4 regions of the Rhizobium sp. C104 genome follow, and region 3 is predicted to be linked to each of the others. Evidence: riboswitches for the same ligand, from Rfam matches in the RefSeq annotation. Region 3 holds a riboswitch; each other region holds the start of a gene.
What was found. Region 3 has a riboswitch for cobalamin ahead of MF410_RS23210 (CbtB domain-containing protein). Riboswitches for the same ligand answer to the same signal wherever they lie in the genome.

Region 1 (2,196 bases), 1.0 Mb from region 3:
GCGGCCGCCATGCAGCGCATTGGCCTCGATCGGGTCGACCATCGGCTTCTTGCGGCGTTTGGCCAAAATGAAGAGCAACAGGCCGAGCAGGATGCCGCCGATGATCGGGGCGGTGAGCAGCAGCAGCTTGTCGTCGATCACCGACGAGCTCAACCTTTCGCTGTCGGCGATACCGAAGACCAACTGATGCAGTTCATTGGACACGAAGCTCATGCCGGTCACGGCAAGACCGGAGGCAATGCCGACGACAGCGCCCGCCAGAGACAGACCGACTTCGCTGCGGCGGGTCAGCGCCCGCAGCCGCCCCGGATCGAAGAAAACACGCAGCGCTCGGAACCGGCGCCGATCCAATTTCATAAGCATGGCAAGACAACTAGGCAGGAAGAGGCCCGGTCAAGGGCGATGGCGCAGTCCGCTTGCAGCGCAATTGCGGCGAAAAGCCGGCGGGCGCGTCAAATATTTATGACGTAAGCCTCTGATAAATGACGATATTCCTGGTCGAGTAAGTCGTGTTTGGATGAGCGTGCCTGCCTTGCCGCCCACGGCCGACCGCCAAGGCCGGTTGACTTCACTCCTGAGCTTGCCTAACCATCCCTCAACGGATGGTCGCCAGACCATCCCACGCGGATGGTCATCTGGCCATCCTCGGATATAACGGATGGTTCCGGATCGGCGTTACGCCTTCCGGATGAAAAGGGAATGTGACGGGGCGGACCCACACCGGGCGCCTTCATCACAGCCGACCCCGCGACTGTAGAGCGGTCAGGGTCTTCCATCCGGCATCGAGCCCTTCCTGCCCGCTTGCAATCATGCAGGCGGGCGTGACGGGCGACATGCCGGAAAAGCCACTGGACATGCATGGTGATCAACCGGGGTCGGACGCCTCTATTTCTACGAATCGTCCACCTCTTCACCAATGCAGCCGGGAAGGCGAGGCAGATCCGCTGGCACGATCAGGGGCGACCGGTTTCCGGTCCGCCCCGATCGCGGCCGACAACCGCGAGCCAGGAGACCTGCCATTCGTGCCGGGCGAAAAGCCCAATCCTGGGCAAGAGACCCGCTGCCAGCACGGAGGTTGTTTTGGCTGAACGATTGAATTCGGCGTTGCCTCGTGGGGTACTGGAGCGCATTTCCCTCTCCTCCCTCATTCCTGTGCCCGTCACAGGAATCCAGTGCGACCAAGTCCTTGGGCGCGAGAGACTTACTTCCCGAATGAGAGTCATTCACGGCGCGGACGCGCCGTGCCTGGATTCCTGTGACAGGCACAGGAATGAGGGAGCGTGGTGGGGTGTCGCATTCTCCCAGCAGGCCGTCTGCGCATGACGACCGCTCTCTCCAATGCCATTTTCATCCTCGGCGGCGCACGCTCCGGCAAATCCCGGTTTGCCGAAAACCTCGTCGTTGCAACCGGCCTCGATCGTCACTACGTCGCGACCGGCCGGGCGTGGGACGAGGAGATGCAGTCGCGGATTGCCCAGCACAGAGCCGATCGCGGCCCGTCATGGACGACGCATGAGGAACCGCTCCATCTCGTCGGCAGGCTCGCCGCCATCGACGGCGAGGGCCGGGTCGTGCTGATCGACTGCCTGACGCTCTGGGTCACCAATCTGATGATGGAGGAGCGCGATATGGCGGCGGATTTTTTGGCGCTCGCCGATTATTTGCCGCGGGCAAAGGCGCGGCTCGTTTTCGTGTCAAACGAGATCGGCCTCGGCATCGTGCCGGACAATCGCATGGCGCGGGATTTTCGCGATCATGCCGGCCGTCTCCACCAGCTGATCGCGGCAAAGGCCGCCGAAGTCTATTCATCGCGGCAGGCCTGCCGCTGAAAATGAAGGGTTAAATCCATGAATCAACAGAAGATTCCCGCAACCGTCATCACCGGTTTCCTCGGCGCCGGCAAGACGACGATGATCCGCAACCTGCTTACCAATGCCGGCGGTAAAAAGATCGCGCTGATCATCAATGAATTCGGCGATCTCGGTGTCGACGGCGAGGTGCTGAAGGGCTGCGGTGCGGAGAACTGCAGCGAGGACGACATCATCGAACTGACTAATGGCTGCATCTGCTGCACCGTCGCCGACGATTTCATTCCGACGATGACGAAGCTCTTGGAACGTGAGCAGCGGCCCGACCATATCGTCATTGAAACCTCGGGCCTCGCTCTGCCGCAGCCGCTGGTCGCCGCCTTCAACT
Region 2 (2,196 bases), 900 kb from region 3:
GCGCGCCAATCCGCATATATCAGGCATCGACGAAGCCGGCTTCGTGGCGCTGCGCCAGGCGCGCGACCGCACGCTGCCGAAACCGAAGCTGATGCTGCATGCGCTGCAGGTCAACATCCGCGGCGGGCGGTTGCCCGAACCGGAGGCGAACGGGCGACGGTATCTGAAGATTCCGCTGGATGCGTTGTAGGAACGCAGGGAGCAGCGTTGCGGCGTGCTTCGAGGCTTCGCCCGTTCGGGCTGCGCACCTCAGCATGAGGGAGGTTGGTGGATGCCGCGCCCACGACAGCGGGAATAGTAGGATGCTTAAGAGACTCCATCCTGGGGATGAGAATGCTGGCATCATACCGGCCAACAGCGCTCCGACGTTCCGTCTCCATATTTCGCCCACCAAACCCAATCTTCCGCAATAATGATTGACGTCGTGCGGGCGGGCGACGTAACTGGCGGTGACGGTTCCCTGAAGATGACTCCAAGGGGATTAATAGGGAACACGGTGAGGACGACCCAGTAGGGACCGAGACCGTGGCTGCCCCCGCAACTGTAAGCGGATTGTCGATCATCTCAGCTGTGGCCAGCGACTGGCCATCTCTGAAGGGCTTATGGCCCTGCCACTGCGATATATCGCGGGAAGGCGGATGAACGACTTATATCCGCAAGCCAGGAGACCTGCCGTCAATCACGATCCAATCAACCGGGCGGGGATGCCCGGATAAGGAACAGACATGATTGACCTTCTGAACCTTCGCCGAATTTCGGCATGCATCCGTCTCGATTGGGCCTCCTGCGGCTAGCGCGCGCGTCAGCGTGCCTTCGGCCGCGCGTGCGGCATAACCGTGCTTTTTCCTTCAATCGAGGTTTTTCATGCGCCAGATTCTCGCCACCATGACATTTGCCTTCGGGCTGATCGGCCTTGCGGCACCGAGCCTTGCTGCCACCCAATATCCTTTGACCATCACCAATTGCGGTGAGCAGGTGACTTTCCAGAAGGCGCCGTCGAAGATCGTTTCGATCGGCCAGGGAATGACCGAAATTCTTTTCTCGCTCGGCCTTGCCGACAAGATCGCCGGCACGGCCGTCTGGGTCGGTCCCGTGCTGCCGCAATATGCCGCGGCGAACAGCAGGATAAAGCGTCTCGCCGACAATGATCCGAGCTTCGAATCCGTCGTCGGACAGGAGCCCGACCTGGTGGCGGCCGAGTTCGAATGGCATGTCGGCGCGCAGGGCTCCGTCGGCAAGCGGGAGCAGTTTCAGGATCTCGGGATCAATACCTATCTTTCGCCGGCCGATTGCGTCGCCAAGGTCAACACCGATGGCGGCGACGGTGTGCGCAAGGAGCTGTTCACGATGGCGCTGATCTATCGCGAAATCGCCGAACTCTCAGAGATCTTCGACGTGAAGGAGCGCGGCGATGCGCTGATTTCCGAGCTGAAGAAGCGCGAGGCGGATGCCGTCGCCTCGATATCAGCCGCATCGGGCAAGAGCCTGCCCATCGTCTTCTGGTTCTCCAGCAAGGAAGTCAACGGCGACGCCTTCATTGCGGGCAAGAACAGCGCGCCTGCCTATATACTGAAGGCGATCGGCGCCAGGAATGTCGTCACCACCGAGGAGGAATGGCCGCTGGTCGGCTGGGAAACCATCGCCCAGGCGAACCCGGCCGTCATCGTGCTCGCCACCATGGACCGGCGCCGCTACGCCGCCGACGATCCGAAGGTCAAGATCGATTTTCTCGAGAACGACCCCGTGACCAAGGAACTCGATGCCGTCAGGAACAGGCACTTCGTGATGATGGACGCGCAATCGATGAACCCAACGATCCGCACGATCGACGGCATCGAGACCTTGGCGAACGGCATCAAATCCTTCGGCCTCTCGCAGTGAAGGCAGCGTCGGTCAGGAAACAAGGATGGTGGGCGCTCGCCGCGCTCACCATTTCAGCCCTTCTCCTTCTCGGACTGATGATCAGCCTTGCCGTTTCGATCGGCGAGATCGCGATCCCGCTGGCGACAACGGCGGAGGCCGTCTCCAACCGGCTGTTCGGAACGCAGTTCGAACTCAGCCGCATCCACCAGGGCATCGTCTGGGATTATCGTCTGAGCCGGGCGCTGGTTGCGGCCAGCGCCGGCGCGTCGCTCTCGCTCTGCGGCGCCGTGCTGCAGGCGCTGCTGCGCAATCCGCTGGCCGAACCCTATGTGC
Region 3 (2,196 bases):
GTCGGCGCCGTATTCGCCGAAACCGGTCATGAAGAAGACAAGGCTGTCGTCAAGCTGCAAAAGCGCGCCGAGGAGCCAGAGAGTTATCCCAAGCCCGACGATCGATACGCATTGCCTTCCGGCCCTGCTCTGGAAAAACACCGGCATGTGGCCTTCTCCATCTCCACCATCTGCCGAACTATCATGAAAGTCTGAAATGTTCGTTGAAACCAGAAGGCGAATTTTTGGAGGCGGCAGCCTGTTGCTGCACCGTTGAGGGACTGAGGATGCTGAGCCGGGACGGGAAAGAACGAAGGCGAGCGTGCTGGTGCATCGCTCGCCTTTTCTCGTGCTTCAGGCGGTGACGATCAGCAGCGGAACGCTGACGATGAGACCGACCAGAACCGTGATTGTGGCGACACGCATCAAACGCAGACGACGCGTGCGCTCCCCACTCCAATCATATGTCATTCTTCCATCTCCTTGGGAAAGGAAGTAGTCCCGGTCAAACCCGGTTCAATAGAGATGACGCGATTTGCTTGTGTAAGGCTGGATAAAATGAGGAGCCGCTAATACGGAAAGCGCAGAGACCAGCGGCTGCCATTGCTGGTCATGCAAACGATGGCGAGCGGCTCGATATCGCTCCGCCAGAAGGAGGAGTGCGGCGCCTGAAGCACATGGGCGACCGCCGCCCGGATCACGGCCGCGTGGCTGATGGCAATCACATGGCCGCCGAGGGCGGATTCACCGTCCATCCAGCCGGCGACGCGTGTTCTGAGATCAAGAAGGCTTTCGCCACCATGCGGGGCCGCTTCCGGATCGCTCATCCAGGCCACGAGGTTCTCCGGCTCTTCGGCCTCGATCGTTGTGATCGACCTGCCGGCCCAGCGGCCATGGTCGCAGTCACGCAGCGCCTGATCTATCCGGGCTTCGAGGCGGAGCGCGTCAGCGGTCTGGCGGGCGCGCAAAGCGGGGCTGGTGGCGATACGGTCGGCGCGGGGTGGGGCAGCCATCCGGCCGGCGTCTTCCGCCGCCTTGCCTTCCAGCGGTTCGTCAAGTGGGAACAGCGTCTTGCGGCTCGCCGTCGTCGCGCCGTGGCAGATCCAGGTGAGGCGCGTATTCACAGTCTTCCGATCTCCCGGGGTGCAGTGGGACGGCCCTTTGCCGGCTCGTGAAGTTTCGTTGACAGTCTCTTCGGCGAGCAGATATAACCGTGTTGTTGCGGGTTTGGAAGCCGGTGGAAATCCGGCGCGGTCGCGCCACTGTGACCAGCGTGTTGAAGCTTTTTCACGCTGGAAGTCAGACCTTACCGCACAAACACTCTTTCGACTGAACGCGTCATTCCGGAGGAATACATGTCTGACACCACTTTCGCGCCCGCCGCGGCGCCGGCCCCGATCCCCGTCGGCGAAATCCTGCCCTGGGCGATCTTCGGCGGCCTGCTGATGCTTATCGCCATCTATTTCGTTGGCACCGAGGAAGGCGCGATGGCGCTGTTCAACGGCATGTATGTGCACGAATTCGTGCATGACGCCCGCCATCTCCTTGGCTTTCCCTGCCACTAGGGAGATATTGACATGGTTGGAAACCTTCTCCTTCGCGGCATGCTCGCGGGGCTGCTCGGTGGCATCCTCGTTTTCGCTTTCGCCCATGTCTTCGGCGAGCCGCTGGTCGATGCGGCGATCGCTTTCGAGGAGGCGAGCGCCCAGGCGGCCGGCGAAGCTGCCGAACCTGAAATCGTCAGCCGGGCCACCCAGGCCGGTCTCGGCCTTTTCACCGGCGTCATGGCTTACAGCATCGCCGTCGGCGGGCTTTTCGCGCTCGCTTTTGCTTTCGTGCACGGCCGCGTCAGCAATCTTTCGGCGCGCGGCACCTCGGCGGTCATCGCCATTTTCGCCTACGTGGCGATCGTGCTCGTTCCCGCTATCAAATATCCGGCCAACCCGCCGGCGGTCGGCAATGCCGATACGATCGGCGTCAGGACCGAGCTGTTCTTCCTGATGATTGTCGTCTCGCTCGCCGCGCTGATTGCCGCGGTGGCGCTGTCGCGCCGTCTTTCCGAGCGTTTCGGCCTCTGGAACGGCGCGATCATTGCCGGCATCGCCTATCTCGTCTTCATCGTGCTCGTGCTCTATCTGCTGCCGCCGATCAACGAGGTGCCGGAGAACTTCTCGGCCATGGTGCTCTGGCGTTTCCGGACGACAACGCTCGCCATGC
Region 4 (2,196 bases), 1.2 Mb from region 3:
GACTGCGAGGCTCGACCGCCGGCAGGAAACGCGTGACGAGGATGATGCCGAGCACGCCGATCGGGACATTGATCCAGAAGATCCAGTGCCAGGTGAGATAGGTGGTGAGGAAACCACCGATCGGCGGCCCCATGATCGGGCCGATCAGCGCGGGGATGGTCAGCCAGGCCATGGCATCGACGAGTTCGTGGCGCGGCGTTCCCCGGACCAGCAGCAGACGGCTGACCGGCGTCATCATCGAGCCGCCGGCGCCCTGGATCAGCCGCGCGACGACGAAGGCCGCAATCGAATTGGAAAAGGCGCAGGCGACTGAGCCGATCATGAAGACGAAGATCGCCATACGGAAGATGTTGCGCGCGCCGAAACGATCCGACATCCAGCCGCTGATCGGGATGAAGATCGCCAATGCCACGAGATAGCTGGTGACGGCAAGCTTCAGCGCGATCGGCGAGGTGCCGAGATCGGCTGCGATCGCCGGCAGGCTGGTGGCGATGACGGTCGAATCCATCTGTTCCATGAACAGGGCGACCGCAAGGATCATGGGTGTCAGGCGGGGCACGGGCAACTGGGTGCAAAGAGGAAAATTGCGGCGCCACAGGCGTCGGTTAGGATCTGTTCGGTTCTACGGCAGCGATGCACACCTGTCCACGCGATCGATGTCACATACGGGTGAATGCGGCATGAGGCCGCTTGCCGCAGGGCCGGTTTGCTGAAATAGATGCGCCGTCAGGTGCCCGCTTTTCAAGCGGGAGAATCGGGAATTCGGTGCGAGACCGAAACGTGCCCAACGCTGTAAGGCCGACGTTTGCCGCTTTATCATGCCACTGGCTTTCGCCGGGAAGGCTGCGGCAGACGGATGACGCCAAGTCAGAAGACCGGCCTGGCAAGATAGACCCAACCCGCGCGGACGGCGGGCGGTTGCGTTGTTGGGGATTTGACGATGCGACCCTTTGATGAGGATGCCCTGTCCGTGGCGTCCGGTTTTTCCTTGGCCGAACGCGAGGCCGTCTATCACGCGATCATGACGCGGCGCGACGTTCGCAGCCAGTTCCTGCCCGAGCCCTTGCCCGACGACGTGGTGGAACGGCTGCTGACCGCCGCGCACCACGCACCCTCCGTCGGCTTCATGCAGCCGTGGAATTTCATTCTGGTGAGAAGTCCAACGGTGCGAGCGCGCATCCGCGATGCCTTTGCCAAGGCCAACGAGGAAGCGGCATTGATGTTTGAGGGCGAGCGGCGGCAGGTCTATCGCTCCCTCAAGCTGGAAGGCATCGTGGAGGCGCCGCTCGGTATCTGCGTAACCTGCGATCCCACCCGCAGCGGCAGCGTGGTGCTGGGGCGCACGCACAATCCGCGAATGGACAGCTATTCGACAGTCTGCGCCATCCAGAATCTCTGGCTGGCGGCCCGCGCCGAAGGGATCGGCATTGGCTGGGTCAGCATCTTTCACGAAGCCGACCTGAAGACCATTCTCGGCATCCCCGAGCATATCGAAGCGGTTGCCTGGCTCTGCGCCGGTTTCGTCGACCGGCTCTACGACCAGCCGGAACTCTCGGTCAAAGGCTGGCGGCAGCGGCTACCGCTTGAGGAACTCGTCTTCCACGATGGCTGGGGAAGGAACGAGAGGTAGCGATCACTGCTGCTGCGGCTGCGGGCCAGGTGCGGCAGGATTGGCAAGGTCGATCGAGCCCTGGTCGCCGGCGAGGAATTGCGGGCCGACCTGGCGGACCTTGTTCTGCGTGGGGTCGTAGGGACGCTCTGGAACCGATGGCTGCGGCGCGGCGGCGGCCGCTGTATCCTTCGCCGGCGGATTGGTGCGGATGGTGGTGATCGAGCCCTGTGGCGGCGGCTGGCTTATCGCCTGCTTGCCGCGCATCTCGTCGTAATAGGCGGTGAGATTGCAGGCACAGGCGTTTTTCTCGCCGGGCGCGCGGCTTTTGTAAGCGAAGGCGTTCTTCATGGCGCTGTAGGGCGTGCCGGTTGCGACCGAGATCATGTTCGAGGCTTCCGTGCTCGTCACGTCGCGATAGAAAAGCTGGGTTTCGATGCCGGGGCACATCTTGGCGCAGGTCTGGGCGTCGCGGCCGAAATCGACCGAGGTGGTGTTTGAACTGATCGGGAAGAAGCCGCCGTCACAGCTGCGCACGCAGATGGTGCTGACCGGCGACAGCATATCGGCCCGCGGCAGGCCGTAGC

Region 1: linked by a shared signal. The riboswitch ahead of cobU (bifunctional adenosylcobinamide kinase/adenosylcobinamide-phosphate guanylyltransferase) and the one ahead of MF410_RS23210 (CbtB domain-containing protein) in region 3 are both predicted to bind cobalamin.
Region 2: linked by a shared signal. The riboswitch ahead of MF410_RS05400 (ABC transporter substrate-binding protein) and the one ahead of MF410_RS23210 (CbtB domain-containing protein) in region 3 are both predicted to bind cobalamin.
Region 4: linked by a shared signal. The riboswitch ahead of bluB (5,6-dimethylbenzimidazole synthase) and the one ahead of MF410_RS23210 (CbtB domain-containing protein) in region 3 are both predicted to bind cobalamin.

What each region holds. Positions count from the first base shown of each region.
Region 1 covers NZ_CP092348.1:1,006,788-1,008,983, forward strand. Annotated here, with positions in the region: gene MF410_RS06150 (chloride channel protein) at 1-363, opposite strand, end outside; cobalamin riboswitch at 643-1,036, shown strand; partial or broken gene cobU (bifunctional adenosylcobinamide kinase/adenosylcobinamide-phosphate guanylyltransferase) at 1,320-1,843, shown strand; gene cobW (cobalamin biosynthesis protein CobW) at 1,848-2,196, shown strand, end outside.
Region 2 covers NZ_CP092348.1:867,856-870,051, forward strand. Annotated here, with positions in the region: gene blh (bifunctional sulfur transferase/dioxygenase Blh) at 1-190, shown strand, start outside; cobalamin riboswitch at 437-692, shown strand; gene MF410_RS05400 (ABC transporter substrate-binding protein) at 865-1,881, shown strand; gene MF410_RS05405 (iron ABC transporter permease) at 1,878-2,196, shown strand, end outside.
Region 3 covers NZ_CP092348.1:4,509,213-4,511,408, forward strand. Annotated here, with positions in the region: gene MF410_RS23200 (bifunctional diguanylate cyclase/phosphodiesterase) at 1-147, opposite strand, end outside; gene MF410_RS23205 (histidine phosphatase family protein) at 549-1,103, opposite strand; adenosylcobalamin (AdoCbl) riboswitch at 1,180-1,322, shown strand; gene MF410_RS23210 (CbtB domain-containing protein) at 1,335-1,544, shown strand; gene MF410_RS23215 (CbtA family protein) at 1,557-2,196, shown strand, end outside.
Region 4 covers NZ_CP092348.1:1,151,315-1,153,510, forward strand. Annotated here, with positions in the region: gene MF410_RS06860 (MFS transporter) at 1-541, opposite strand, end outside; cobalamin riboswitch at 712-899, shown strand; gene bluB (5,6-dimethylbenzimidazole synthase) at 941-1,630, shown strand; gene MF410_RS06870 (DUF2865 domain-containing protein) at 1,634-2,196, opposite strand, start outside.